DNA from 3 places in the Peribacillus asahii genome. Region 1 is predicted to be linked to each of the others. Evidence: riboswitches for the same ligand, from Rfam matches in the RefSeq annotation. Region 1 holds a riboswitch; each other region holds the start of a gene.
The links. A riboswitch is a leader RNA that binds a small molecule or an ion and turns the genes downstream of it on or off. The one in region 1 is predicted to bind S-adenosylmethionine.
Positions count from the first base shown of each region.

Region 2: linked by a shared signal. The riboswitch ahead of BAOM_RS20955 (O-acetylhomoserine aminocarboxypropyltransferase/cysteine synthase family protein) and the one ahead of BAOM_RS04485 (methionine ABC transporter ATP-binding protein) in region 1 are both predicted to bind S-adenosylmethionine.
Region 3: linked by a shared signal. The riboswitch ahead of metK (methionine adenosyltransferase) and the one ahead of BAOM_RS04485 (methionine ABC transporter ATP-binding protein) in region 1 are both predicted to bind S-adenosylmethionine.

Region 1 is NZ_CP026095.1:886,175-896,374, reverse strand. Features, by position in the region: gene BAOM_RS04510 (YheC/YheD family endospore coat-associated protein) at 1-358, shown strand, start outside; gene BAOM_RS04505 (YheC/YheD family endospore coat-associated protein) at 355-1,554, shown strand; gene BAOM_RS04500 (YheE family protein) at 1,619-1,828, shown strand; gene BAOM_RS04495 (hypothetical protein) at 1,992-2,180, shown strand; gene BAOM_RS04490 (MBL fold metallo-hydrolase) at 2,232-2,867, opposite strand; gene BAOM_RS24850 (hypothetical protein) at 2,875-3,045, opposite strand; SAM riboswitch class I at 3,411-3,514, shown strand; gene BAOM_RS04485 (methionine ABC transporter ATP-binding protein) at 3,575-4,585, shown strand; gene BAOM_RS04480 (methionine ABC transporter permease) at 4,578-5,240, shown strand; gene BAOM_RS04475 (MetQ/NlpA family ABC transporter substrate-binding protein) at 5,307-6,149, shown strand; gene BAOM_RS04470 (dehydroquinate synthase/iron-containing alcohol dehydrogenase family protein) at 6,783-7,244, shown strand; gene BAOM_RS04465 (hypothetical protein) at 7,932-8,258, shown strand; gene fumC (class II fumarate hydratase) at 8,563-9,945, opposite strand.
Region 2 is NZ_CP026095.1:4,235,816-4,246,015, forward strand. Features, by position in the region: gene sufD (Fe-S cluster assembly protein SufD) at 1-1,274, opposite strand, end outside; gene sufC (Fe-S cluster assembly ATPase SufC) at 1,290-2,075, opposite strand; gene BAOM_RS20940 (MetQ/NlpA family ABC transporter substrate-binding protein) at 2,617-3,465, opposite strand; gene BAOM_RS20945 (methionine ABC transporter permease) at 3,481-4,149, opposite strand; gene BAOM_RS20950 (methionine ABC transporter ATP-binding protein) at 4,142-5,176, opposite strand; SAM riboswitch class I at 5,385-5,497, opposite strand; gene BAOM_RS20955 (O-acetylhomoserine aminocarboxypropyltransferase/cysteine synthase family protein) at 5,623-6,927, opposite strand; SAM riboswitch class I at 7,027-7,129, opposite strand; gene BAOM_RS20960 (thioredoxin family protein) at 7,213-7,527, opposite strand; gene BAOM_RS20965 (toprim domain-containing protein) at 7,531-7,905, opposite strand; gene gcvH (glycine cleavage system protein GcvH) at 8,043-8,426, opposite strand; gene BAOM_RS20975 (arsenate reductase family protein) at 8,525-8,881, opposite strand; gene BAOM_RS20980 (acyl-CoA dehydrogenase family protein) at 9,003-10,200, opposite strand, start outside.
Region 3 is NZ_CP026095.1:3,958,469-3,968,668, forward strand. Features, by position in the region: gene BAOM_RS19455 (hypothetical protein) at 1-258, shown strand, start outside; gene BAOM_RS19460 (sodium/solute symporter) at 255-1,823, shown strand; gene BAOM_RS19465 (alpha/beta hydrolase) at 1,979-2,782, opposite strand; gene BAOM_RS19470 (gamma carbonic anhydrase) at 3,014-3,532, shown strand; gene metK (methionine adenosyltransferase) at 3,882-5,075, opposite strand; SAM riboswitch class I at 5,296-5,459, opposite strand; gene pckA (phosphoenolpyruvate carboxykinase (ATP)) at 6,182-7,762, shown strand; gene BAOM_RS19485 (DUF2584 domain-containing protein) at 7,865-8,107, opposite strand; gene BAOM_RS19490 (alpha/beta hydrolase family protein) at 8,143-8,976, opposite strand; gene BAOM_RS19495 (ABC transporter substrate-binding protein) at 9,061-10,056, shown strand; gene BAOM_RS19500 (ABC transporter ATP-binding protein) at 10,061-10,200, shown strand, end outside.

The DNA.
Region 1 (10,200 bases):
TTCCGGCAGCATTACGACTCATGTAAAAAACGGCGGGGTCATTAAAACCATCCAAGAACTATTCGAAGATCGCCAAACGACACTAGAGATAGAACAAAAGCTAACAAAAGCTGCGCTTACTTTAAGTGAAAGCATTGAAAATCACCTTGATGGAATTATCGCGGAAATCGGCTTTGACCTAGGGGTTGATAAACATGGTCAAGTATGGATGTTTGAAGCTAATTCCAAACCTGGCCGCTCTATCTTCTCCCATCCTGAACTTCAAGAGTTTGAACTTTTAACGAGGAAAATGAGCCTAGATTATGCCGTTTATCTCGCCGAACAATCGATTACACACGCTATCGGTGGCGTAAAATGAAAATCTTTTATAACTCATCGACTAAACAGTGGTGGCACGGGCAAAACGGATTCACCGTTACGTTTGGGGCTGATCAAATAGAAATTCCTTATCAACATCCCTTATTTCTTCAAGATGTTCGAAGCTTTGACGTAAAACCCTTTCATAGGAACGAAATATTAACAATTGGCATTTTAACAACAAGTGGAAAAAACAAAATAGGATTGGGCGGGAACCTTCCCTTGTTCCAATCCTTGCATTCTTATTTATTACAGCACGGTATTTTATGTTATGTTTTCACAGCAAACGATATTCTGCAGGAACAACCTTATGCATTTATATACTGTTCCGAACTAAATACCTGGAAAAAAATCACCGTCCCTCTCCCTCATATTGTCTATAATCGAATTCCATCCCGTCCCTTTGAAGCATCCGACTCCTTTCAACAACTAAAAACTCTATTCTCCAACAAGCACATTAAGATGTTCAACCCTTGTTTTATTGATAAATATGAGATGTATACAACCTTTCAACAACACGAAAGGCTCAAGCAGCTTCTACCGAAAACGATCGTTGTCGACAATGTAAATCAACTAGCTTCTTTTCTCCGCACCTATTCAACCATTTATTTAAAACCTAGAGATGGAAATCGGGGCAAAGGGATTCATACCTTAACTTGTAAACGAGATAAATCCATCCAATTAGTAAGCCCGACAGAGGCAGAGACATTCCCTACTCTTCAAGCCTATTGGGATGTTTACAAACAGCAGCTTCAATCGAAGAAATATTTAGCCCAACAAGCGATTGTTCCTAAGAAGAAAAATGGACATCGCTATGATTACCGCCTGCTTGTTCATTACGAACAAGGTCGTTTCAAGCTAAGCGGTAAAGGCGTCAGGATGTCACAAACACAAGAAATCACAACTCATGTGCCAACGGGAGGGAAAATCATTCCTTATCATGAAGTGACAACACCAGCTTTAGATCAACAATTAACAGAAATTGCTCAAACTTGCGGTGCCGTTCTATCTCATCAATTAGGCTTTATCGGTGAATTTTCAATTGATCTTGGTGAAAACGCAGCAGGGGATCTCTTTATTTATGAGGTGAATTCAAAACCGATGCAATTCGATGAAACCGATATTGAAACAACTCGACTGCATCAATTAAAAAATTTATTTATTGAATTAAAATACCCAAATGATGATAAAAAATAACCTCTTCTATTCTTTTTTCCAGTATAATGAAACAAATGAGAATAGCTATAGAGGAGGTTTTTTCATGATTACTCATTTTCAATGGAAACCGTTGTTCAAAGACAATACTTTACCTGGCTGGAAAATTTCTTTTTATGTAAACAAACAACATTATCAAGCCATTTACCATAAAGATGGACAAATTGAATGGAAGAACATACAGCCTTCGGATCATTTAGAAGCTGAATTAAAACAAGCTATACATGAGCTCATGCTATTTCATGTATATGAGTGATACAACTGGTCCTCTGCGTTACAAATATACACTGAATAAAAAAGACCCTTCCCTGCTCAAACTATAATAACAACTTCCGTCAGTATTTCATTGCCCTGATGGCTAGTTGAATTAAAGATAGCACTGTATGTTGCAAACTACAGAAGCTAAGGAGGGACTTTTTTTGGACAAAGATAAGTTTTTAAAAGATTCGGAATATGATAAGAAAGATTCTGTCTACTTAGACATTGATCGGATTATCAACGAAGGAATGGCTGGAGGAAATGTCTATACATCAGGTAATAACCAAAACATCGAAGAAGCTCATGAGTTCTATGATGAAACGCCTCCAAATGTAAATCGTTTAGATTAAATAAATGTGAGCTGGTCCTATAAGGTCAGCTCACATTTATTTACTACCTATTCATCTTACACTAGTGGATTGCGCCTCTCTAAGAATGGACGTAATAATATGTTTCGAATCCCATTCATAGTCCGAGTACTCTATAATCGGATACTGCTTCGGTAAAACCTTCTGTTGAATCTCCTCAACGGTTAACCCTTGTTGATGCAGTCGAATAATTTCTCCCTGTAAATTTTCTAAATAGTCAAGCTTCACTTGAAATAGTTCCCTTCCATTTGGAAGATAGCCTGCATGACAACAGAAAACTTCTTGAAAATCATATCGCAATACCTTCTTAATAGAATGTATAATTGTCGGAATAGACTCCTCCTGCAAAATCACTTTCGTTTTTGGCGTAACAAATAAATCACCTGAGAAAAGTACACCGTTGCTTTGATTCAAATAAGATATATGATCCCTTGCATGTCCCGGTGTAAAAATAGCCTTCCATGTATGATGACGGGATTGTATCGTTTCTCCAATTGGTCGTGCTTGAAACCCTTCTCGCACTCCCCAAATCCGTTTACGATAATCCGGATATTCTCCCTGTTTTGAACAAACATCAAGCGACATCGAATGAATAAATAATGGTACTTGTTTATGTTTTTGAATCCAAGCGCAACCACCTGTATGATCTTCGTGATAATGCGTAAGCACTACTTGATCAAAATCGACCGACTGAAAAAAAAGGAATCAAGCCAGACAGTAAAGACTCTGACCCTGTATCAATCATTAGACCATCTGTTACAAAGACATTTACACCCATCTTAGATTGCGCAGATTCTACTTTTCCATGTACCCATTCTACATCTCCTACCCGCTTCCTTTCTATCATCCTTATCCCCCATTCGTTTTTATTGATGTCTATCAGATGAAGCCTTATTACTATTAACTGTATATAAGACGCATAACACTTACAAGGAATATATGGAAAATATTAAGAATGGAAAGGCACACTTCCATGACGAATAATAAATTCATCAAAATCACAAATCTATTTCTTATCTAAAAATAACAAATACACCTAAGCTTCAACTAACAATTTTCAGATAGGAAGAGTAAGTTAAATCCTATAATGTAATAATATACAAGGGTTTTTTGAATATTATTACATTATTCACTGAAAAAATATATTGACTTTTCAAACTATAACAAATAATATTCTAATATAAATATTCTAAAATATCTCAAAATAATAAATACTTATCGAGAGTGACGGAGGGATCAGGCCCAATGACGTCCGGCAACCTCCTATTTGGGAACGGTGCTACTTCCTGCAGAGATACAATTCTGGAAGATAAGTCGTGATATAGATTATGTCGCCTCTTTCACTCAGAAAGAGGCTTTTTTAGGGGGGAACGTCCATGATTGAAATTCAATCGTTACGAAAGGAATACATCACGAAGAAAAGTCGAGTTGTCGGAGTTGATGATGTATCCTTGACGATTCAAAAAGGAGAAATTTTTGGAATTGTTGGATATAGCGGTGCTGGTAAAAGCTCCTTAATTCGTTCGATTAATTTATTAGAACGTCCGACAAAAGGCCAAGTAATTATTGATGGTGTTGATTTAACGAAATTATCGGGTCAAGCATTACGAAAACAACGACTGAAAATCGGAATGATTTTTCAGCACTTTTCACTCATCAGTTCGAAAACAGTGTTTGATAATGTTGCTTTCGCCTTAAAAGCTGCACATCAATCGCCTGAAGCCATTCGCAAACGTGTGCTTGAATTACTCGAAATCGTTGGTCTTAGTGATAAAAAAGATGTATACCCTGCTCAATTAAGCGGTGGACAAAAACAACGTGTTGGAATTGCCCGTGCATTAGCAAACAATCCTACCGTTCTTTTATGTGATGAGGCAACATCTGCCCTTGACCCAACAACAACAAAAGCCATTTTACAATTACTGAAAAAAATTAATAAAGAGTTCGGAATTACAATCGTCTTAATTACCCACGAAATGGAGGTTGTAAAAGAACTTTGTCATCGGGTAGCCGTTATGCAAGATGGGCGCATCATTGAAGAAGGCGATGTATACAGTGTGTTCGCTCAGCCTAAACAAGCATTAACGAAACAATTTATCGAAAGCGTCTTAGATTTTGAACTTCCTTCTCATTTAATTACGGAAAGTAAAGGAAGCATTATCAAAATTCAATTTGAAGGACAGCTCGCTAGTGAGGCCGTTCTTTCAGACTTATTACAAGAACATCCTGTAAAAGCCAATATTTTGCACGGAAAAATCGAATATATCCAAAACATTCCTTTAGGCATACTTATTGTTGAATTAACCGGTAACACTAATGACATTCAAGCGGCTTTAGACTATATCAACAAACGAACTAGCTATGTGGAGGTGATACATCATGCTTGAATCGATTACAGCTATACTTCCCGATCTTAATAAAGCATTCCTAGAAACGGTGTATATGGTTGGCATCTCGCTTATCATCGCCCTGTTTCTCGGTTTACCACTTGGAGTTTTACTGTTTATAACAGCGAAAAATTTATTTTTTGAAAATTCGTTTATCAATAGTCTGCTTGGATTCATCGTAAACCTTGTACGATCTATTCCATATATCATTCTATTAGTAGCATTGCTTCCTTTCACTAACTTAATAACAGGAACAACGATTGGACCAATCGCTGCCTCTGTTTCATTATCCGTAGCAGCGATTCCGTTTTTCGCTCGAATCGTTGAAACCTCTTTACGTGAAATTGATAAAGGCATTATTGAGGCGGCGATTGCCGTTGGCGCTTCACCATGGATGATCATTAAAGATGTCCTGCTCGCTGAAGCAAAACCAGGCATCATTCAAGGTCTAACCTTAACAACGATTTCACTCATTGGATTCTCAGCTATGGCAGGGACAATTGGCGGCGGAGGAATCGGCGATTTAGCTATCCGCTTCGGGTACTACCGCTACGACAATACCGTTATGATTCTGACGATTATTGTTCTCATTTGCCTTGTTCAAATCATTCAAATTATCGGGGATAAGCTTTCTTATTTAGTTGATAAACGATAAGCACAATTATTGCTTTCTTCATAGAAAGTTTTAATACATTATTCAATATTTAGGAGGATTTACAAGATGAAAAAATGGGCATCCTTATTACTCGTTCTTGTTCTTGCCCTTGCTTTAGCAGCTTGCGGCAATAACAAAGACGAAGAAAAAGATACGGCTTCAAACACAACTGAAGAGAAAAAAGAACTTAAAATTGGTGCAACAAGCGGTCCTTTTGCTGACATGGTTAAAAAAGCGATTCAACCATCACTTGAAAAAGCCGGATATAAAGTAGAAGTCGTTGAATTTAGTGATTATGTTCAACCAAACCTTGCTCTAAGCAATGGATCCATTGATGCAAATCTATTCCAACACAAATACTACATGGAAACATTTGCAAAGGAAAACAACTTACAACTTTCTGAATTGATTGTTGTTCCAACAGCACCAATGGGAATTTATTCAAAAAAATATAAATCTTTAGATGAAATAAAAGACGGTACATCTATCGCTGTTCCAAATGATCCATCTAATATGGCTCGTGCGCTAAAAATCCTAGTAGATGCCAAACTAATTGAAGTTGATCCAGCTGCTAATCAGTTAACATTGTCAGAAAAAGATGTAACAAGTAACCCGAAAAACATCCAAATTAAACCATTAGAAGCAGCTCAATTACCACGTGCTACAGATAGCGTTGACTTATCTGCTGTACCTGGAAACTTTGCTATTGCAGCAAAAATGAAAATCGAAGATGCAATTGCTGTTGAAAATATGCCAGATGAGTATCGTAATCGTGTCGTAGTGGATACGAAAAATGTAGACGCTCAATTTGCTAAAGATATTAAAGCAGCTGTTGAATCAGATGAATTTGAAGCAGTTATCGACAAAGAATTTAAAGGCTTCGGTAAACCGGAGTGGATGAAGAAATAATTAAACAAACGACAAAAGGACCTGCTCCACTATCGGAGATCAGGTCCTTTATCTTACATATTTTGCGAAAAGAAAGCCCATTACGGTGCGCTGGCACCCCCTTTAGGAATGGGATGAATGTTTGCTCAAATGCGGTGTACAGATAAAATATCGAAAATACGTTCTGTACACTATGCATTTGAAATGGTATGATTTGGTACACGGGATGTTCTTTGAAAACTGAACATAGGTGGTTGTGACAGGAAAAACGTCTGTCACGTAAAATGTTCAACGTTCTGCCGACCAACACTCTTCATAGAAAGAGTGCGGTATCATAATCCTAGACAAGTATCGCCGATTGAACGGCGTAGTTGGCACCGACCTTGCCCTCTTGAAAGACTGTTTTTCTCTCAAGCGTTGCTCACCCAAGTCTCGCCTCTGCCTCTTCTTATGGAAGATGGTAAGTGAGATATTTGTGAGAAAGAACCCCAGCGGCTTTAGCCATGGGAGTGGTCAGGAGCAGGTATTGGCGATACACTTGCCAAATGGTACGAAGGAAACGCACTAGTCGAACGTTTAGAGGAAACATCCGTTTGCATTGACCTTGCCCACCTTTCTGCCAAACAATGTAAATCAGTTTTAATCGAGAATAGTATGCAAGCTCTTACAGACTTAGAAAATGGTTCTTGGACAAATGCACTCAAGAGAGTCATTGAAACAAATATTGTAACAAGCGGACTAGTTGGCGGTTTCGGAAATCAATACCTTCGCATTGCGGGCGCTCACTCCATTCACAATGGAATGACAAAGATTCCACATACACACCATTTGCTTCATGGAGAAAAAGTAGCCTATGGTATTCTCGTACAGTTGGTGCTAGAAAATAAATTCGAGGAGCTTGAACAACTGCTTCCTTTCTATGAATCCGTTCACCTCCCTAGCACATTAGCGGATATTGGATTAACCATTAATCAACAAGCAGAGTTGCTGCAAATCGCTCGGTTTGCCGTTCAGCCTGGTGAGGATATTTATCTCCTCTTTCCAAACATCACAGTAGACGAAGTACTAAAAGCAATGACTGAACTCGAAAACCTTATGACAAACTATGTAAAATAATTGTTATAAAAGAGACGATCTGATGGAACGCTTCCTTTAGACCGTCTCTTTTTAAACGCTGGATACATATAAAAAATCATTACATTTTTCCACTATCCACAAGTCTTGCGTGCCACTTCTTACTGATTAAGGAACCTTATCTAAAAAACACAACACTCCCTTTTTATTACAACTCAGGATGAATAGAAATCGATTGTCTAGCCGTCTATATTCAATGGAACCATGAATCTTTACTAAGAATGATTGATACCTATAAATTAGTACTACCCCCTATATCCGTTGCATATAATGAAAATCATCCATAGATAAGGCTTCTTCCTAAACTAAAATTTTTTATAGTACGAATAGATATTCCTCACATTATTCATACTAAAGATTGAAGTAAGATTCACGCTCATTATGTCACAAGCGAAGTAAGAATAGTTGCCTTTCCAAGAAACCGACACCTTTTACTACAATAATAATAAAAAGGAGGTTTTTTTATTTTCTTCTTTATTTAAATAAAGAGCTTTGTTTGAAATTTGGATTAAAACAGTATTTTTTTCACATATTCAAGCATTTATTCACCTGATAAAAACAACGTACAATTGTGAATTTTCCGTAAAATTTTAACTTTTTAGGTATTTTTGTATTTTTTATTTTATCTGTATATGTTATAATTGGAATAATATAGAAAGGAGTGATAATATGCAGTTTGCTGATGTATATTTATTCGAAAAAAAGACGGATTCTAATCCAGTAGAGTGGAAACAAGTAGAGGTCCTCTTCGAGAGTAACGGTATTCAGAAAACGACTCCTAGTTTTGAAGTAGCAATAAACTTAGAAGAAGAGTTAGAAAGACTTCGGCCATTTGAAGGCGAGCTTCTTCGTCTAAAAACAATTGAAGTAGATGATGATGAAATCCCAACTAGATACCTTTGCTATGATTTGGCGAATTGGAGCTTTTCTGGTAACCGTTTAATCGTCACAAATCCAATTGAAAATGTCCACCAATACACCCTCCCTTTTAATTAAAACCATCATTTAGAAAGGCATCTCTTCATTGGATGTCCTTTCAACAAGCATTACCACCTGTTTGTCTTAAGCTTAGATTATCCCATGAATTATGAAGTATGGAACTTGCCCATTCAGTACTGAATGGGGAAATCCATCACTTTTCTTCAAAAATAGATTGATTCCTCATAGATGTTATCTCCACTACGATCATTCATTAATTTCTACTTTATTTTCCTCGCATATGAAGTGTACATGTGCATATTTCTGAGACCATGACAAATGTACCCTTTCACAATCATGCGAAAGGGTACATTAAACTTTCTTATTTATTCACCATATTAGCTGGGACGACCCATTTATCGAATTCTTCTTCTGTTAAATAACCAAGTTGAAGGGCTGCTTCTTTCAAAGTAGAATTCTCCTTAAATGCGTGTTTCGCAATTTTCGCCGCCCTTTCATAACCGATGTATGGATTAAGCGCCGTAACAAGCATAAGAGATCGTTCTACATTTTGTTTAATAGCTTCTTCATTCGCTGTAATTCCAACCGCACAGTTGTTATTGAAGGAAAGAATTCCTTCTGTTAATAATTTAACCGATTGTAAAAAATTATAAATAATAACCGGTTTAAAGACATTTAGCTCGAAATTACCTTGGCTGGCTGCAAATCCAATGGTCGCATCATTTCCAACGATTTGAGTCGCAATCATCGTTAAGGCTTCACTTTGAGTCGGATTTACCTTACCTGGCATAATAGAACTTCCTGGTTCATTTTCTGGAATCGCAATTTCGCCAATACCGCTTCTTGGACCACTTGCTAACCATCTAATATCATTAGCAATTTTCATTAAGTCAGCAGCTAGTGCTTTTAACGCACCGTGGACGTAGACCATTTCATCATGACTTGTCAGTGCATGAAATTTATTATCAGATGTTTGGAACGGATGTCCCGTATCCTCAGCAATTTGTTTCGCTGATTCCTCTGGAAATTCAGGGTCTGTATTAATCCCTGTTCCTACCGCTGTCCCACCAAGAGCTAAGTTCAATAATTTTTGACTGCTCTCTTCTATCATAGCTAAACTCTTATCTAACATCGCTCTCCATCCAGATATTTCTTGACCTAATGTAAGAGGCGTCGCATCTTGAAGATGTGTTCGACCAATCTTCACTACATCCCAAAATTCTTTTTCCTTCTCTTTAAACGTATCACGCAGTACTTTAATAGCTGGAATTAGTTGATTGACTACTTCCATATAGGCAGCAATATGCATCGCCGTTGGAAACGTATCGTTCGAACTTTGTGCTTTATTTACATCATCATTTGGATGAAGTCTTTCCGATTCTCCAATCTCCTCCAACCACTTATTACCTTTATTAGCAATAACCTCATTGACATTCATATTACTTTGCGTCCCACTACCCGTTTGCCAAACAACAAGCGGAAAGTGCTCATCAAGCGTTCCATTCAAAATTTCTCTACAAATCGTTATAATAGCATTTTTCTTCGCTTCTGATAAATCTCCAAGCTTATGATTTACTTTAGCTGCTGCTTGTTTTACATAAGCGAATGCCCGAATTAATTCAATTGGCATCTTTTCCTTACCAATTTTAAAATTATTGCGACTTCTCTCTGTTTGAGCTCCCCAATATTTATCAGCAGGGACCTTTACCTCACCCATCGTGTCACTTTCAATTCTAAATTCCATTATTCCTTGCCTCCCATTTACATATAAAATCATATAGTCCGTTAATTAGTTTCTCTTAATAGACCACATGCCATTCATTGATATTGATTCTCATTTACATTGTACAAGTTTTCCATGTATATAGCAAAAAAATAGCTTATTTTCGTACGTTATACGATAAAATTCATTAGTTTATGTATGTCTGTAAACAAAATAGACAATATAAAGATTGACGATATCATCGAACAAATTTTCCATTGGTATTGACATTAAGAA
Region 2 (10,200 bases), 1.5 Mb from region 1:
TGCTTTTTCACACCTTCGATTGGAAGTTCATTAACAACAGGGGCCAAGAATCCGTGAATAACTAAACGTTCTGCTTCTTGTTTGGAAATACCACGACTCATTAAATAATAAAGTTGCAATGGATCTACGCGACCTACAGATGCTGCGTGTCCTGCTGTAACATCGTCTTCATCAATAAGAAGAATTGGATTCGCGTCTCCACGAGCTTTTTCACTTAACATAAGCACGCGTGATTCTTGTTCAGCATTTGCTTTTGTTGCACCATGCTCAATTTTTCCGATTCCGTTGAAAATACTAGAAGCACTATCTTTCATAACCCCGTGCTTTAGAATTTGTCCATCGGAACGTAAACCGTAATGAATCACTTGCGTAGTGAAGTTTTGTTTTTGTTCTCCACGACCAACAACAACCGTTTTCGTATCACCTGAAGAGCCATCGCCCATTAGATACGTTGTATTATCTGAAATTGTATCTCCATCATTCATTAAGCCAAGTGCCCACTCGATACGTGCATCTCGCCCAGCTACACCACGACGGTTTACATATGTTGTATACCCTTTATTTAACGTATCCACTGCACCATATGTTACTTTCGCATTTGCATTGGCAATGACTTCTGTTACGATGTTTGCGATACCATTTGTCGTTTCTACAGTTGAGAAATAGTTTTCTACATACGTTACAGAGCTGTTATCTTCTGCCACGATTAATACATGGTTGAAAAGCGTTGCATCCGCATCATCGACTAAGAAAATCGATTGAATTGGTTCTTTCACTTCTACGTTTTTTGGAACGTATACGAAAGCTCCTCCGTTTAACAATGCTGCGTGAAGAGCTGTTAAGCGATGCTCATTCACTTTCACGCCATCTTTCATAAAATATTTCTGCACAAGCTCTGCATGATCGCGAGCCGCTGTTAGAATATCTGTAAAAATAACACCTTGTTCTTTCAACTCAGCTGAAAGACTTGTATAAGCCGGCGTATTATTACGTTGAATATATAAGTTACGCTTTTCTTCAATAGCCACAATCGATTTCACTTGTTCTGGAAGCTCATCTACTGATGTAAAAACTTCACTCTCGATTGAATGTTTACGGAAAGCGGTAAAGTTCCACTTATCAATCTTTGTTTTGTCTGGCTTTGGCATCGGTAGGTTTTCTAAGTCAGAAAACGCTTGAACACGAAGCTCAGTTAGCCAAGCTGGTTCATTATTTTGAGTTGAAAGAGAGTTAATATCCTCTTTTTCAAACGGTAATTTCGTTTCTGTAGTCATGACAAATCCTCCTACTTATGCTTCTTCGCCGACAGTTTCGTCTTCAATACCTAATTCTTGTTTAATCCAGTCATATCCTTCTGCTTCTAAACGTGCAGCTAATTCTGGACCGCCAGATTTCACAACTCGACCTTGCATCATTACGTGAACGTAATCAGGAGTAATGTAGTTTAATAAACGTTGATAGTGCGTAATCATAAGGCAACCGAAATCTTCGCCGCGCATTTCATTAATTCCTTTTGATACAACTTTAAGGGCGTCAATATCAAGACCAGAGTCGATTTCATCCAAGATTGCAATTTTTGGTTCAATCATCATCAATTGAAGAATTTCATTACGTTTCTTTTCTCCACCTGAGAATCCTTCGTTTAAATAACGTTGTGCCATATCTTCATTCATTTCTAAAAATTCCATTTTTTCATCCATTTTACGAATGAACTTCATTAAAGAAATTTCATCGCCTTCTTCACGACGTGCATTAATAGCTGAACGTAAGAAATCAGCATTTGTCACTCCGCTAATTTCACTTGGATATTGCATAGCAAGGAAAAGACCAGCTTTAGCACGCTCATCTACTTCCATTTCTAATACGTCTTCACCATCAAGAGTAATGCTTCCACTTGTTACTTCATATTTAGGGTGACCCATAATCGCTGAAGAAAGCGTAGATTTACCTGTACCATTCGGTCCCATGATTGCATGGATTTCTCCGCCTTTTACTTCAAGGTTAACCCCTTTTAAAATTTCTTTACCTTCAATTGATACATGAAGATCTTTAATCGTTAAAGTAGAACCTGACATAATTATACCTCCGTGAACTAATTCCTATTTTATTTAGAAAATAATGTGTTTTATTTTCTTAACATGTATTCTCATTTTATTCTCATTACAATTTTATAACAAATTTAATTAAGAAGCAACCATTATACGTGATTTATGTCACACCTTACTTTATTACTTATTCCATTATTCCATCAACAAATATGTAAACATAAAATCAAACATCGACCTCTACTATCTTTTGTTTACGACATATTATTATACGAGAAAACATCCGTTATCACATTACACATTAATAGTTAACATTGAAGTCTCCGTGTAACACGCTGTTGATTGTTGGATGACTTCATTTGAAATCACACGTTGAGCAAAAACAAAGCCTGTTAAATAGTATTCCCATATGTATGTAAACCCAACACTTATCATTTTACCCTTCAAGACTTATCGTTGAAAGACCTTTTTCATTTAATCAGAGTAAAATAGTACTTTTTGACTTTTATCCACCCTAGAAACACTTGAAAAAGACGACTTGCCTAATTAACAAGTCGCCTTCCTTCATCACTTATTCACTTACAGGTACAACCGCACCCTTAAATTCTTTCGTGATGAAATCTTGAATTTCTTTTGAGCGTAACACTTCTACTAATGTTTTAATCGCTTCGTTGTTTTCATCTTTCTTATTTACTGCAATAACGTTTACATACGGTGATTTTGAACCTTCAATAGCAATTGAATCCTCAACAGGATTTAAACCAGCATCAATAGCGTAGTTAGAATTGATTAATACAGCGTCGCCTTCTCCATTTGCATAAATTTCCGGAAGAAGAGCAGCTTCGTATTTCGCTTCAAATTTAATATCACGTTTGTTCTCTACAATATCTTCAACTGTTGCTTTTGTTTTATCAATACCTTCCTTTAAAGTGATTAAACCGTTTTCTTCAAGTAAAGAAAGCGCACGACCATGGTCAGCTACTGAGCTGCTCATAATAAGTGTTGCACCTTTTGGAAGTTCAGATAAGCTTTTGTATTTTTTAGAATAAATCGCGATTGGTTCAATATGAATACCGCCCGCATTCACAAAATCATAACCATTCTTAGCAATTTGTGATTCTAAGTAAGGAATGTGTTGGAAATAGTTAGCATCCAATTCTCCCTCTGCTAATGTTTTGTTCGGCAATACATAATCTTGGAATGGAACGATTTCTAAATCAATACCTTTTTCTTTAAGAAGCGGCTTTGCTTCTTCAAGAATAACAGCATGCGGCGTATTAGATGCGCCAACTTTTAGCGTTGTGTTTCCTTCTGCATTATCTGCGGCTTTTTCGTCTTGATTATCTTTGTTGTCATTGCCGCAAGCAGCTAGGGCGATTGATAAAACTAAAATTAGAGCAAACCCTAAAAACTTTTTCATTCTTTTCATCCCCTCTTATCTTTTATCTAATTTTGATGTAATAAAGTCTCCAATCATTTGAATAATGAAGACAATTATTAAAATAATGATTGTTGCTACTAGTGTTACGTCATTTTGACTACGTTGGAACCCTTCTAAATAAGCTAAATTTCCAAGTCCTCCAGCCCCAATTACTCCAGCCATTGCCGTATAACCGACTAAAGCAATTGATGTAACAGTAATTCCGGAAATAAGGGCTGGCATAGATTCTGGAAGTAATACTTTCCATATAATTGTACTCGTTTTGGCTCCCATCGATCTTGCCGCTTCAATAACCCCTTTATCAATTTCACGAAGACCAATTTCAACCATTCGTGCATAAAACGGTGCAGCACCAATGATAAGTGCAGGTAATGCTGCATTTTCTCCAATCATCGTTCCGACAATCGCTTTCGTAAATGGAATCAATAACACAATTAAAATTAAGAACGGGATAGACCGAAAAATATTAACAAAAGCACTGATGATCCAATTGATGAATCGGTTTTCCCATAAATTATCCTTCCCTGTTAGGAACAAAACTAGTCCAAGTATAATCCCTAAAAAGAAAGTGGCTGCAACAGAAATCGCCGTCATATATAACGTTTCATTTGTTGCTTCAATCATCGTTTCCCAATTTATATTCGGCAATAATTCTTCAAGCATGCGTCATCACCTCCACGCCTACTTGCTGCTCTTCTATAAATTGAATAGCGCGAAGAATTTCTTCATGACTTCCATCAATATGAATAAATAGTGTTCCATAAGAGCCATTTCGTGTTTGTGAAATTTTCCCTTGGACAATATTAATATCTAATTCAAAATTACGAACTAACTTTGTAATAAGCGGACTTTCTACATCTTCCCCAACGAAAGTAAGTTGAATGACTTTTCCTTTTGGGAAACGTTCTAGCAAATTCTCGATAGTTTCTTTTGTTTCCTCTGGCTCTGTTACTTGCTGAACAAAACGCTTTGTAATCGGAGCCGTTGGGTTTTTAAATACTTCAAGGACTGGGCCTTGCTCAACAACTTGTCCACTTTCCATTACAGCGACACGATGGCAAATTTTACGAATGACGTGCATTTCATGTGTAATCAGTACAATCGTTAACCCTAAACGCTGATTAATATCGACAAGTAAATCTAAAATGGAGTCCGTCGTCTGAGGATCTAAAGCTGAAGTCGCCTCATCACATAACAACACTTTCGGATTATTTGCAAGCGCTCGCGCAATGCCGACTCGTTGCTTTTGTCCACCGCTTAGTTGAGAAGGATAAGCTTTTTCACGACCCTCTAACCCAACAAGCTTAATCAGTTCATTTACACGTTCTGCTCGTTTTTTAGCTGGAACACCCGCAATTTCAAGCGGAAAGGCAATATTTTCTTGAACTGTTCTTGACCATAATAAATTAAAATGCTGGAAAATCATACTAATCTCTTGGCGTGCTTTGCGAAGCTCAGCACCTTTAATTTTAGAAATTTCCTTACCAGCTACAACAACCGAACCTTCTGTAGGAGTTTCTAGGCCATTTAACATTCGGATCAGGGTACTTTTCCCAGCCCCGCTATAGCCAATTATACCGAAAATTTCACTTTTGTTTATCGTTAAATTCACATTATTAACCGCTTTAATGGTCTCATTTTTCGCAGTCCCTGAGCGGAAATACTTGTTGACTTTTGACAAAGAAATCACTGCACTCACCTCTATATCCAATCAACGAACTATATCATTGAAGGTAGTTGCTTTAACGAGTTGTCACTCCCGACAATATAGAGACTGTTCATCCCGCTAAAATAGATAAAACCTATTAAGATAGTAAACTCTCCTATGTAGTGATTTATATACCCTTAATAGAAAAACCTCTCTACATGAGCAGAGAGGCAGGAAAAACTAATCCTTCCTCTCATCTTTCAAAGCGTAACACTTTGTGTGAATTGGCACCTTTTCAAAGCGAGTGCTTTGCCGGTTGCCGGGCTTCATCGGGCACAATCCCTCCACCGCTCTTGATAAGAGTAACATCCTATATAATTAAATCGTACATAGATTAAGTTCATATATAATTATGTTTGTGATTTTATCACAGATATATAGGGAGTGCAATTGTCTTAGAAAAGTCGATAATTTCCGACTATTCTGTTTTATTCAACTTCTTTCGCTGCCGCAGCTATCGCTTTTTCAATTGCTTGATTCAAATCATCAATTAAATCTTCTACATTTTCAATGCCGACAGATAAACGAACTAAGTCTGCGCTTACGCCTGCTTTCAGTAAGTCAGCATCACTCAATTGTTGATGTGTTGTACTAGCTGGATGGATAATTAAGCTCTTCGCATCTCCAACATTCGCAACATGTGACCATAGTTGAACGGAATTAATTAATGCCGCTCCAGCTTCTCGGCCACCTTTAATACCAAATGTAATAATCGAACCTGCCCCTTTAGGCAAATATTTATCAGCTAATGCTTTATCCGAATGGTCTTCCTTACCTGGATATGAAATCCACTCAACGGCCGGATGTTGTTCTAAATAGTCAATAATCACTTTTGTATTAGCAAGATGCTCTTTCATTCGTACATGTAATGTTTCAAGTCCTAATGTAAATTGAAAGGCACTTTGTGCACTTAACGTTGCACCAATATCACGAAGCAATTGAACACGAGCTTTCACAATAAATGCAGCCTGTCCAAGTGCCTCGGCAAATACTAAATGATCATAACTTGGATCTGGCTCCGTAAATCCAGGGAAGTTCGGTGAATTCCAATCAAACTTACCTCCATCTACAATAATTCCACCCATCGTTGTTCCATTTCCTAGTAACCATTTTGTTGCAGAATGCACAACAATATCTGCTCCAAATTCAATTGGTCGGCATAAGTACGGAGTCGCAAATGTATTATCAACAATTAGTGGAATCCCTGCTTCATGTGCAATGTCAGCAAGTGCTTCAATATCTAATACATTTAGGCTTGGATTTCCAATTGTTTCTCCATAAATCGCCTTTGTTCTAGGTGTAATCGATTCTTTAAATTTCTCTAAATCATTTGGCTCAACAAACTTCACTTTGATTCCGTATTTAGGAAGTGTATTAGCAAATAAATTGTATGTTCCGCCATAAATAGTGGAAGAAGAGATAATTTCATCGCCTGCACCAGCAATATTCAAAATCGCTAATGTAATAGCAGCCATTCCACTTGAGGTAGCCAAAGCACCTATTCCGCCTTCTAAAAGGGCCACTCGTTCTTCAAACACACTAACTGTTGGATTATGAAGTCTTGTATAAATATAGCCTGTTTCTTTTAATCCAAATAAATTAGCGGCATGCTCTGTATCTTTGAATAAGTAAGCATTGCTTTGATAAACTGGCAATGAACGTGCTCCTGTTTCATCAACTTGCAATCCCCCATGAATACTTAATGTTTCAAAACGATAATTTTTATCTGCCATTTTTTATTCTCCCCTTCTTCTTTTACTACGGCTCTTTATGTTTCTACGAAGGAGCTACCAAAAAACAAAAACCCCTTCCTAAGAAGAGGTTATATACTCTCCTTATCTTTCAGAGCCAATACTCTGCTGGAATTAGCACCGTGTAGATTATACCGGTTGCCGGGCTTCGTCGGGCCAGTCCCTCCACCTCTCTCGATAAGTATTATTCGATTGTCGTGTAAAATTCACTACAGTCAATTTACCACTTTTAATAATCGTCCGTCAATAGATATTGATAGACTATTTTTAATTATCCAAAAATTCTTTAAGAGTCGTATATAAATAAGGAACAGATTGAAAGGCATAAATCTTCTGAATCAGTTTCCCCTCTTTATATAGTAATAAACATGGTACGCTCTCTATTTCACAATGCTTCGCAATACTAGGAAAAAAATTCATATTCATCTTTCCAATCGTTAATTGCGGAACAAGCTCTAATGCAACAGTGAGCATTTTAGAAGCAACCTGACATGTTCCACACATCGGCGTATATGCATATACACAAAAAGTGTCACCTTGCCTAGCAGCTGCTTGTACATCCGTTTCTGTCCAATCTTGCATATACTATTCATTCACCCTTTGTTCTAAAAATTGTACTTTTACATCTATATTAGCAGCGAGTAAAACAGAAGCAAGATGATATAAAGGCGCACTCGCCACTTCCTTATACATTTTATTAATATACATATGCCTTGCCTCTGGTAATTCTCGCTTAAATTGTTTTCGAAGCTTTTCTCCTGATTGATCTGCATCAAAGAAAATATATACATCGCGGTCTTCAAATTCTTCTACGAACTCGTCAAGCTTGACTTGTGAAATCGTTCCATTTGTACAAACAACTTCAACTTCTTCATTTAATACAAGCTGAACTCTTTTCTTATCAGAACTTCCTTCGACAATGATTACTTTATCGGATTCTCTCCATTCCACGGTAATCATCCTCCCCACGAGTTATAATAGATGAGCTAAAAGTGTACGAAATATCTCTCTGAAACAAATAGTGTTCACACTATATATTTAACAAAACCTTCTTTTAAAAAAGAGAGCAGGCCAATATAAGCCTCCTCTCCTTGTAATTAACCTTCGTTTGTCATTTCCTCATATTGTTCAGCTGTCATCAATTGTTCGATTTCGCTGCTATCAGATGGTTCTATTACAATCATCCATGCTTTTTCATATGGTGATTCGTTTACATACTCTGGACTGTCGCTAAGTTCCTCGTTTACTTCAACTACTTTTCCGCTAACTGGTGCATATAATTCAGAAACCGTTTTTACAGATTCTACACTACCAAATGGCTCGTCTGCTTTTAATTCAGTTCCAACTTCAGGAAGCTCTACAAATACGATATCCCCTAATTCAGATTGAGCAAAGTGTGTAATACCAATGCGAGCGTTGCCGCCTTCTACTTTTACCCACTCATGTTCTTCAGAGTAACGCAATTCTTTTGGTGTTGTCATTTTAATTCCCTCCATACTATGTATTAGTTAATCTTTTCTATTATAAGATAGATTATACAATATGATTGTTTATAATAAAGATTTTCCAATAAAAATTCTTATTTCCATGTTTGTTCAAATTGATCTTCTTTAAATCCGACTGTTACTTTATCGCCATCTGTTACAATTGGTCGCTTCAATAACATCCCATCTGTCGCTAAAATATCAAGCAGCTCTGTTTCAGTAGCATCCTTTAGACGATCCTTTAAACCTAACTCACGATATTTTTGCCCGCTTGTGTTAAAAAATTTCTTTAACTCAAGGCCACTTTTCTTATAAAGTGTTTCAATTGTAGCTCTAGAAGGAGGATTTTCGACAATGTGGATTGTTTCATGTTGAAGTTGATGACTATCGAGCCATTTTTTCGCATTGCGACACGTGCCGCATTTTGGGTACCAATAAAATGTTAAGCTCATTATTTCACCTCCTAGAGATAGAATAACTGTTTTTTCCTCTGTTTACAAACCTTTTACCTCTGTACAGTAAAAAAGAGAATACCTGTCATGATATTCTCTTCTTCTATTCACTTAAGAGCGTTTACACCACATATTTCTCTGCTTCGATTAGTTTAACGGAAGCCTCGCGTTTCTTCGCAATAACATTCGTTGGGGTGTGACGAGTCAATTTACGAAGAGAAGCAAGGAAAATTCGCAGTGTGTCTCCTGTTTCGACTGCAATTAGTGTTTCTTTTGCATGCTGTTCGATTTGATTAAAGGCTTCTTGCACAAAGATTTGTGTGTACAGCAACTTTTGTTGACTCTTTTCTATCCCTGTTTTAGCAATGGCTTTTTCTGTACGAAGAATGACAGACTCTGCTGCATAAGCAAGCGAGGCAATGTCCGCAATATTGACGAGCAGCTCTTGCTCTTGCTCAAGCTTTGTACCGAATTTTTGAGCCGCTAATCCTGCTGCTAAAATACCCATTTTCTTTGCATTTCGCACCAAGGCTTTTTCTTGCGCTAATGGTTCATCACCAATTTCTTCTGGCATGAGCATCATAAGCTCTTCTTGCAAGCTTTGTGCTTTTTGAAGAAGCGGCAACTCGCCTTTTAACGCCTTTTTCAAAAATGTACCAGGTACAATCAAGCGATTAATTTCGTTTGTTCCTTCAAAAATACGGTTAATGCGCGAATCACGATACGCCCTTTCGATTGGATATTCTTGCATAAATCCATAACCGCCATGTAGTTGAACCCCTTCATCCACCACATAATCTAATACTTCCGATGCAAAGAATTTATTCATCGAGCATTCAATTGCATATTCTGCAATAGAATCTGCTACAGCTTTACCATCCTTTATTTGTTCATCTGTAAGCTGCCCCATTCGCTGTTCAAACAATCCAACTGTACGATATACAGAGCTTTCAGCTGCATAGATTTTAGAAGCCATTGTTGAAAGCTTTTCTTTCGTTAAATTAAAAGAAGAAAGACGAGTCTTAAATTGCTGACGTTGATTTGTATACGCAACTGTCGTTTCAAAGGCTGACTTCGCTCCGCCTACCACGCCTACCCCTAATTTATAACGGCCAATATTCAAAATATTAAAGGCAATGACGTGTCCTCTGCCAATTTCGCCAAGTAGATTTTCCACCGGAACTTGTGCATCTTCTAAAATTAATGTACGAGTAGACGAGCTTTTAATCCCCATTTTCTTTTCTTCCACACCCGTGGATACGCCCGGATAATTACGTTCTACAATGAAAGCCGTAAATTTCTCACCATCAATTTTAGCA
Region 3 (10,200 bases), 1.8 Mb from region 1:
TTTGGGACAGGTTCTAAACTAACTATTTTTTACTACATTTTTATCTTGTCCATCCCAATTTTGAATTGGTACGCACCTGAATTTTTCTTTTCAAGACTTTGGGGAGGCATGACGTACTCATGGTTCTTCACTAGTATTGTTGCCATGGCATTAGCTTTCGGTATCGCTTACATACACACATATCTTTACGAGAAGCGACTTAAACAGTATGCAAGCGAAAATAGCACTGACAGTCAAGAAAGGAGGAACGTTAATTGATCCAAACTTTATTAGAACCAAAATATTTATTAACGATTCTCTTAATGGGGACAATCGTGTATATCACGTACTTAACAAAAAGAAATGCAAGTGCTAGTGATTTCTTCGTTGGAGGCCGAAGCTTTGGATGGTTTACAAACGGTTCAGCCATCGGTGGCGATTATTTAAGTGCAGCGACTTTCCTTGGGCTTGCTGGTTTAACATTCCAGCTAGGATATGACGGAGCCTATTATACATTCTGTTTCTCTATCGGTTTAACATTGCTTGCTATTTTCGTAGCTGGCCCACTACGCCGCTTCGGTGCCTATACGGTAGCTGACTTCCTTGCTTACCGCTTCCATAGTCAACGTGCCCGACTAACAGCCGTTGTCGTCGTCTTAGCGATTTCAGGCTTTTATGCAGCTCCTCAATTACTTGGTGCCGCACAAATCTTAAGTATGTTCTTTGGAACAAGTTATGAATTCGGAATTATTTTTACTTGTACGCTTATGGTGTTCTATGTTGGTGTCGGCGGGATGAAAGGAACAACATTAAACCAAGCACTAGAGCTATGGATTCGCCTTGCAGCCTTCGTTGCGATGACTGTAATAGCTATCTACATCGGACTTCATTATAATCAAATTTTAGCGAACATTAGTGATTTTAAAGGAACTATTGCGGATACCGCTCAATATACAACTGACGGCAAAGATGTTGTAGCTGACGGGGATTCTTGGTCTGGAACAGGTAACTACTTCCCGACGTTCTGGCAAACTATTTCGATGACAATTGGTCTTTCTCTTGGTACGATTGGTCTGCCTCATCTATTGTTACGATTCTATACAAACCCAAGTGCTAAAGCAGCTAGACGTTCGGCCTTAATGGCAATCGGGATTGCCAGCGTATTTTTCTTATTCGCTGTATATCTTGGAGCAGTTGGCCGCGCCATCTTTATCCAAGGAGAAGCTTCCTCACAAGTTATGAGTGACCTGATTACAGGCGGAAACAACATGGTTGTTCCATCTACAGCTCAAGCACTAGGTGGCGATTGGCTGCTAGGACTTGTTATTGCCGGTGCCTTTGCTGCCATCTTCTCAAATCTATCAGGTCTATTCATTGCAAGCTCTGGAGCTCTTGCTCATGATGTATATGCAACGGTTCTAAAGAAAAACATTACTCAAAAACAACGTGTTGTTGCTGGTAAAGTAGCGATTGTTATTCTTGGTGTATTATACGGAGCACTTGGATTACTTGTTAAAGATGCTTCAATTGGTCACCTTGTTGCCCTAGCCTTTACAGTTGCCGCAAGTACCTTTACCCCAATTTTCATCTTAGGAATTTGGTGGCGCGGTATGACGGAAAAAGGAGCAATTGCCGGACTTTTAATCGGACTTGGTGTGTCGATGTACATGATTTTCTTTAAAGACACACTTCCAACATTCTTACAATTCAATGTTCCAGGAATCATCACGGTTCCAGTCGGTTTCCTTTCCGTGTACATTGTGTCTAAACTAGACAGAAAAGTACCAGGTGACGTAAATGAATTTATGAAAAAAGTTCACTCGAAGGAATCTGAAATTGCTTAAAGAACAAACGTCCCCCAAATCTTTATGATTTGGGGGATTACTTTTTCCAAGAAACTAGCTTTTCTTCAGCACATAAAAAAAGCTGCCGAACATACATTCATCCAGCAACTTTCCCCCTTAGATTGACTATTAAATAGGATTCTATAACAAAACCTTTAGATGACATATCCTAGTATTTTTAGTCGCGTTTCTACAAAGCCAAGCGCATAGTTAAACACATCTTCTCGCTCTGGTTCATTAAAAATTTCATGATAAAGATTCGGCCATTCTTTAAATTGTTTCTCACTTAGCAAAGTATAATTAAACCAATCACGAACCATTTTTTTATCTACGACCTGATCATCGCCGCCCTGCATAAGTAATAACGGAACATCTTGCAAATCAGGAATTTCTTCAAATGCATCTTTCATAGATTGCGTAAGCTCACTGTACCAACGAACAGAAATCTTTGTAACATATAATGAATCGTTCAAATCGGATTCACGTACTTCAGGATTCCGCGTCACTAAGTCTGGTGACAACCCAGAGTCTACCTTATATGTAGGAAAAACAATATTTAGTCCAGGAGAAATCGCCTTCATCATTTTTGGTGGTTGTTTTTTTAATCCTAAACACGGTGAAGATAAAATCACACCAGCAATATCCCATTCCTCTTCTTGAAGAAGACGAATTGCTACTAATCCCCCCATACTATGTCCAAGCAAAAATACAGGCAATGAGTATTCATAAGCAGCTTCAATCCAAATTTTCACTTCATCTAAATATTCATCGAAGGAATCAATATGACCTCGAGAAGCACGTGATGTTATTCCTTGTCCAGGAAGATCCCCCATCACAACATGGTATCCGGATGATCGCCACATTTGCACAAGCCACTTATAGCGCCCATGATGCTCCATCGCACCATGAATAATGACAATTACTGCTTTTGCAGCACCCTCTGCCTCCCATTTCCACATGTGAATTCCCCCTTCTTATCTTTCTCTAGGTGTAATATAAAAAATGCTGTTGAAAGATAGTGACATTAGTTTTTAATAAAAGCCAAGTATTTATCCTTAGTTTAAAATTGTGTAAAAAAAACAATAGAACTAATAGACCAGTACACGTATGATTAATGAGTAATATCTTTTTACCGTATATTAAAATAATACCGAAAAATACTAGTTACGGAAAGGAATTGATACAAAATGATTATTTATCCTTTTAAAGGAAAAACTCCTGAAATTGCTGAAAGTGCTTATCTTGCTGAAAATGCCGTTGTAACTGGAGATGTAAAAATTGGCGAAGAAACAACAATCTGGTTTAACTCCGTCATTCGTGGCGATGTAGCCCCAACGATTATCGGGAAAAAAGTAAGTATCCAAGATAATAGTGTACTTCATCAAAGTCCTAATAACCCGCTGATTATTGAAGATGAGGTAACGATTGGTCATCAAGTTATTCTACATAGCTGTAAAATCCGTAAAGGTGCGCTAATCGGAATGGGCTCCATCGTCCTAGACAAAGCAGAAATTGGTGAAGGTGCCTTTATCGGGGCCGGTAGCCTCGTTCCTCAAGGCAAGGTGATTCCGCCAAATACACTCGCATTTGGTCGTCCAGCAAAAGTCGTGCGCGAGCTGAATGATGAAGATCGTAAAGATGTGGAACGCATTATCCGAGAATACGCTGAAAAAGGACAATTATACAAACACGCAAAGAGAATTAAATAAAAGGAACTTCTATACAGTTGGGCTTTCCTTCCCCCCAACTGATAGTTAGCCACGTTCTACGATCACTAAGATTTCTGCTATATCTCACCAATTAAAGCAGTACGGGCAGCCTTCTCCCCCCTGCCTTCCTTATTATCGCCTCATAATCTTGAGATAAGGGTCTTGCTGCCCGTGAAGTAGGGATACATATACATATATAGTGCTTAACTCGTTATAAGTTAGGTATTTTTTCAAAAAGGTTCTATATGTATTATATATGATTTTAGGCTCACTTTTACCAATATATATGCTCCATGACTACATAAACAAAGAAGAACTAACTCAAATAAGTTAGTTCTTCTTATCATAGTTATGCTTGTGCTTTTAACGCTTCCGCTTTATCTGTACGCTCCCATGGCAGATCTACATCTGTACGGCCAAAATGTCCGTAAGCAGCTGTTTGTTTGAAAATAGGACGACGTAAATCAAGCATTTTAATGATACCCGCTGGACGAAGATCGAAATTATTACGAACAAGCTCCACTAATTTCTCTTCGCTTACTGTACCTGTTCCAAATGTATCTACAGCAATTGATACAGGTTGAGCAACACCAATTGCATAAGCAAGCTGTACTTCTGCTTTATCAGCAAGACCAGCAGCTACAATGTTTTTCGCTACATAACGAGCTGCATATGCCGCTGAACGGTCCACTTTCGTTGCATCTTTACCAGAGAACGCTCCACCGCCATGGCGAGCGTAGCCACCATACGTATCAACGATGATTTTACGACCTGTAAGACCTGCATCCCCTTGAGGTCCACCGATTACAAAACGGCCTGTTGGATTAATGAAATACTTTGTTGTTTCATCGATTAATTCAGTTGGTACAACTGCTTTAATGACATGTTCTTTTAAGTCAGCTTGAATTTGTTCAAGCGTTGCTTCTGGGTCATGTTGAGTAGAAATAACAATTGTATCCACGCGAACTGGTTGATTGTTTTCATTGTATTCTACAGTTACTTGTGTTTTCCCATCTGGACGTAAATATTCTAATGTGCCGTTTTTACGAACTTCTGTTAAACGACGAGAAAGTTTATGTGCTAAAGAAATAGGAAGCGGCATTAATTCTTCTGTTTCTCGGCAAGCAAAACCAAACATTAAACCTTGGTCTCCTGCACCGATTGCTTCGATTTCCTCATCAGTCATTGTTCCTTCACGAGCCTCAAGCGCTTGATTTACTCCCGCAGCAATATCCGCTGATTGTTCATCAATTGAACTTAGTACAGCACATGTTTCGGCATCGAAACCATATTTCGCACGAGTGTAACCAATTCCAGCAATTGTATCCCGAACAATACGTGGAATATCTACATAAGCAGATGTCGTAATCTCACCTGCAACAAGTACAAGCCCTGTAGTTACACTTGTTTCACAAGCAACACGAGCATTTTTATCTTTTTCTAGAATTGCATCAAGAATTGAATCTGAAATCTGATCGCAAATTTTATCTGGGTGACCCTCTGTCACAGATTCAGAAGTAAATAGACGACGGTTCTTTGACATCTTATTTCCTCCTTGGAAGTTAGTTATATTATAGGCAAAAGTCTGTCTTTTACGGAGCTCATTCCCTTATTAGCTTCCATCATAGTGACAAATATATTTAGAAAAACACGACTTTTAATCGAAATTCATGTTTCCCCTGTACTTTGATTCTTCTTCAAAATACAAAAAAACCTCTCCTAGCTAATGAGGAAAGGTTTATTATCTGTCAACTATCCTTTCACTCTTATCGTTCAAGGGTTGTTTACCTTGCTCAGGTTAGCACCAACACCATGATTCCTTAAAAAATAAACGGCCTTATTTTAGCCTTCATTTCACTTTAAGTTCACACTATGGCAGGTTGCTGGGTTTCATAGGGCCTGTCCCTCCACCAACTCGGGATAAGAGAATCCGTACAATTAAAAATGATACGGAATCTATTGGACGCTGTCAACACTTTTTTGTACAATGTTTTATATCGTCTATATGAAATTACAGTTCCACGTACCTTTCAGCTAGTCTGAATGAAACAAGCAAAAAGTGAACAGCATCATTAATATAGCCTTTTTATAACGAACAACTCCTCCTTGCACAATTAGGATTAAGAGGATATAACATTTTTTGGTTACCCAACGTTAGATTATAAGGTCCTAATTACATCGACAAACGATACATAAAGAGATACTGTAACATAGTGTTACGAATAGCATAAAAACCTTTTAGTACCTTCCAGTTAAAGTCATATTAAATAAATTTCTTTTCTTAATTCTTTCCTATTAAAAGAAACATGTTAGGTGCCTTCTCATACGCTTACAAAGAAACCTACTCTATACACTGGAAAACGTCGAGTACTATAATCCTTTTTTGGACAACTGACAAAGTGAACACGTTTCATCATACTCATATCAATCTTATTATATGACATTTTTTAAAATGTTGTTGACAAGTCTGTTATGCAACACTATCATTGCTTTGTTGATAAATATTTCCTTTTAATCGAATGATAAACTTGATTAAGGAGACTATATAAAAAAAATCACAAAAAAAAATAATTAGTATAGACTAATTAAATAAATGTGTTATACTAATCGTAATTTAAAAAACTTAAAACAAAGGAAGGTATCTCATATATGAATTCTGTGGATGTTTCTAATGAGTTACACCAATTATTAGCTGGTAAAAATGCTCACATACAACTTTCTGTACCTCAGTTAGTAGAAAAAGTATTAAGCCGTAACGAAGGTGAATTAACAGCAACAGGAGCAATTAAAGCTGAAACAGGTAAATACACTGGTCGTTCACCTAAAGATAAATATATCGTGGAAGAGGCTTCCGTAAAAGATAAAATAGACTGGAACTCTAACCAGCCGATTTCTGAAGAGACGTTTAATAAATTATACAACAAAGTAACAGAGTATTTAAAAGAAAAAGATGAAATTTTTGTGTTTAAAGGTTTTGCAGGGGCTGATCAATCATCTCGCCTTCCAATTCAAGTTGTGAATGAATATGCTTGGCATAATCTTTTTGCACATCAATTATTCATCCGTCCTACAGAAGAGGAATTAGCTAATCATGATTCTCAATTTACAATTCTTTCTGCTCCTAACTTTAAAGCAAATCCAGCTGTTGATGGAACAAAATCAGAAACATTTATCATTATCTCATTCGAACGTCGTACAGTTTTAATCGGTGGAACGGAATATGCTGGAGAAATGAAGAAATCTATCTTCTCTATCATGAACTACTTACTTCCTGAATCAGATATTTTCTCTATGCACTGTTCAGCAAACGTAGGTCGTGAAGGTGATGTTGCTTTATTCTTCGGACTATCAGGAACAGGTAAAACAACGTTATCTGCAGATGCAAACCGTAAATTAATTGGTGATGACGAGCATGGCTGGTCTTCAAATGGTGTATTCAATATTGAAGGTGGTTGCTATGCAAAAACAATCAACCTTTCTCGTGAAAAAGAACCACAAATCTTTGATGCAATCCGTTTTGGAACAGTATTAGAAAACGTAGTGATTGATCCTGATACTCGTATTCCTGATTATGATGACAAAACATTAACTGAAAATACACGTGCAGCATATCCAATGGATGCTATTGACAATATCGTATTACCAAGTGTTGCTGGACATCCAAATACAATTATTTTCTTAACAGCTGATGCTTATGGAGTATTACCTCCAATCAGTAAATTATCAAAAGAACAAGCTATGTTCCACTTCTTAAGTGGCTATACTAGTAAATTAGCTGGTACAGAGCGCGGAGTTACATCTCCAGAAGCAACTTTCTCTACATGCTTCGGATCTCCATTCTTACCACTTCCAGCTCAACGTTATGCAGAAATGCTTGGACAAAAAATCGATGAGCACAATGCAAAAGTTTACCTTGTAAACACTGGCTGGACTGGTGGAGAATACGGAACTGGCAGCCGTATGAAACTTGCTTACACTCGTGCAATGGTTCAAGCAGCTCTTGAAGGTGAATTAACAAACATTGAAACTGTTAAAGATAGCATTTTCGGTTTAGAGATTCCACTTCATGTACCTGGTGTTCCAGACGAAGTTCTTCAGCCAAGCAAAACTTGGGAAGATAAAGCGGCATACGAAGCAAAAGCAACGGAACTTGCGGCTAAATTCCGTGAAAACATCCAAAAATTCAACGTATCAAAAGAAATCGTTGAACAAGGCGGACCAATCGCTTAATTAAAGAATGAAAACCCGACAATTGAGAGTTAATTGTCGGGTTTTTTATACTCCTAGTGATACGGATCACGTTTAGTAAAAGCACTTAAACAAGCCACTTCATTAATTTGTCGAGTTCAGTGATATAAGCCGATATGTAATCATTGTTTGCTCATTCTCCCACTCTACTTTCTGAATAATAGCCGTCCCACTTGAATCAGACTCTATCGTCTTCTTCACTTCAACTGGAATATCAATTGGATACAACCGATAACCTGCTTTTGTTAAATGAAAAATATTTTCATCCTCACGTCTTTCATTACCTTTTGTAACAATCATCGTATTCAATTCCATCGGCATCCCCATATCATAACCCCCTTAAAGTATTTACCTTCATAGTATCATTTTTCCACATACCTTTTCATCCAATCTGTTAAATCTTCAACAACTTTTCGATTCATTGCAGGAGGGAAATAATGAGTAAACTCAGCAAAATACCAGCTTTCCACTTGATTATTCCCTAGCTGTAACGCTTTTTGTAAACGATAAGCATGTTCAACCGACACATTTTTATCCAACACACCATGAATAATTAACACAGGTAAACAAAGATCTCTCACAGCAGAAAGCGGAGTTCTATATTCGTAACGCTCTGAATATTTCGCAGGTGTCCCGCCAATAACTCGTTTCATCATTCGACGCATATCTATACGTTCCTCATACGTCAAAAACATATCCGATACTCCGCCCCATGTCACAAGCGATGCAGCGGTTCTACATTCAATAGCTGTCCAAAGCGCCATAATCCCACCTCGGGAAAAGCCAAAAATATGTATATGTTCTTTCTTCACACGCGGATGCTGCTCTAATAATTTAAATCCAGCAATGGCGTCAAAACGATCTTCGCCAGCAAAATCCTCATCTCCTTCTCCCCCTTGATTTCCTCGATAAAAAGGAGCAAACACAATAAATCCTTGGGCAGCAAATTGGATAATACGGGCTGGCCGAACTTTACCAACATTCTTAATCCCGCCTCTTAAGTATAAAAAGCCATCGTAAACTTCTCCATCCTTTGGCTCTGCTAACAATCCTTTCACATACAGACCTTGTGATAAATACGTTACGGAATATAAGTGAATATTGGGATGAGGCGATGGAAACCGCTCTTTCGAAATGATTTTACCGTTTAACACAAATAACTCTCCTTTCCCTTCTAGTTTAAAGCATCTTACCAAAATTATCCCCCTTTTAAGGCACCACCCCTTTCCTCTCTTCATACAATGCCTTAGGCACATACCTATTTTTAAGGAGGAAAACAAATGAAAAACATATGGAAGACGGGATCTATACTTTTATTAACTTGTATCTTAATGATTCCTCTAGTAGCCTGTGGAAAAGACGAAGTCACAAAAGTACGCGTAGCAGAAGTAACTCGTTCTCTTTTTTATGCTCCACAATATGTTGCTATTGAAAAAGGTTTTTTTGAAGAAGAAGGCCTGGAGATTGATTTAAAAACGACCGCAGGTGGAGATAAAACAATGACAGCGCTGCTATCTGATGGTACTGATATTGCTCTTGTCGGATCTGAAACCTCAATTTACGTGACAGCACAAGGTACAACCGATCCTATCATCAATTTCGCGCAACTTACACAAACAGATGGTACTTTCCTTGTTTCCCGCAAGCCTATCGAAAACTTCGAATGGGAAATGTTAAAAGACTCTACATTCCTTGGGCAACGCAAAGGTGGCATGCCGCAAATGTTAGGGGAATTTGTGTTAAAAGAACACGGCATTGACCCGCACGAAGATTTAAACCTTATTCAAAATATTGATTTTGCCAATATTGCGACAGCCTTTGCCTCTGGAACCGGGGATTATGTACAGCTATTTGAACCAACTGCCAGCATTTTTGAAAAGGAAGGAAAAGGTCATATCGTTGCTTCGTTCGGCACAGAATCAGGGCATGTTCCTTATACAGTGTTTATGACAAAAGAAAGCTATTTAACAGAAAACAAAGAAACCATGGAAAAATTCACCCGTGCCATTTATAAAGCACAAAAATGGGTGCAAGAAACAGACTCTAGAGAAATTGCCGAATTGATTGCTCCTTACTTTGAAGATACGGATTTAGACATTATGACAACCGTAATAGATCGTTATAAAGAACAAGGCTCCTTTGCAACAGATCCAATTTTAGATGAAGAAGAGTGGAATAATTTACAAAACATCATGGACGAAGCCGGTGAGCTACCAGCACGTATGGAATATGAGGAATTGGTCAACACCGACTTTGCCGAACAAGTGACGGAGTAAGACGATGAGCTTTTTAACTATTAATTCTATCTATCACACGTATTTCACACAAGAAACAGCGACAACTGCTCTAAAGGACATCAGTCTTAACATCGAAAAAGGGGAATTCGTCTCCTTTTTAGGTCCTAGCGGCTGTGGCAAAAC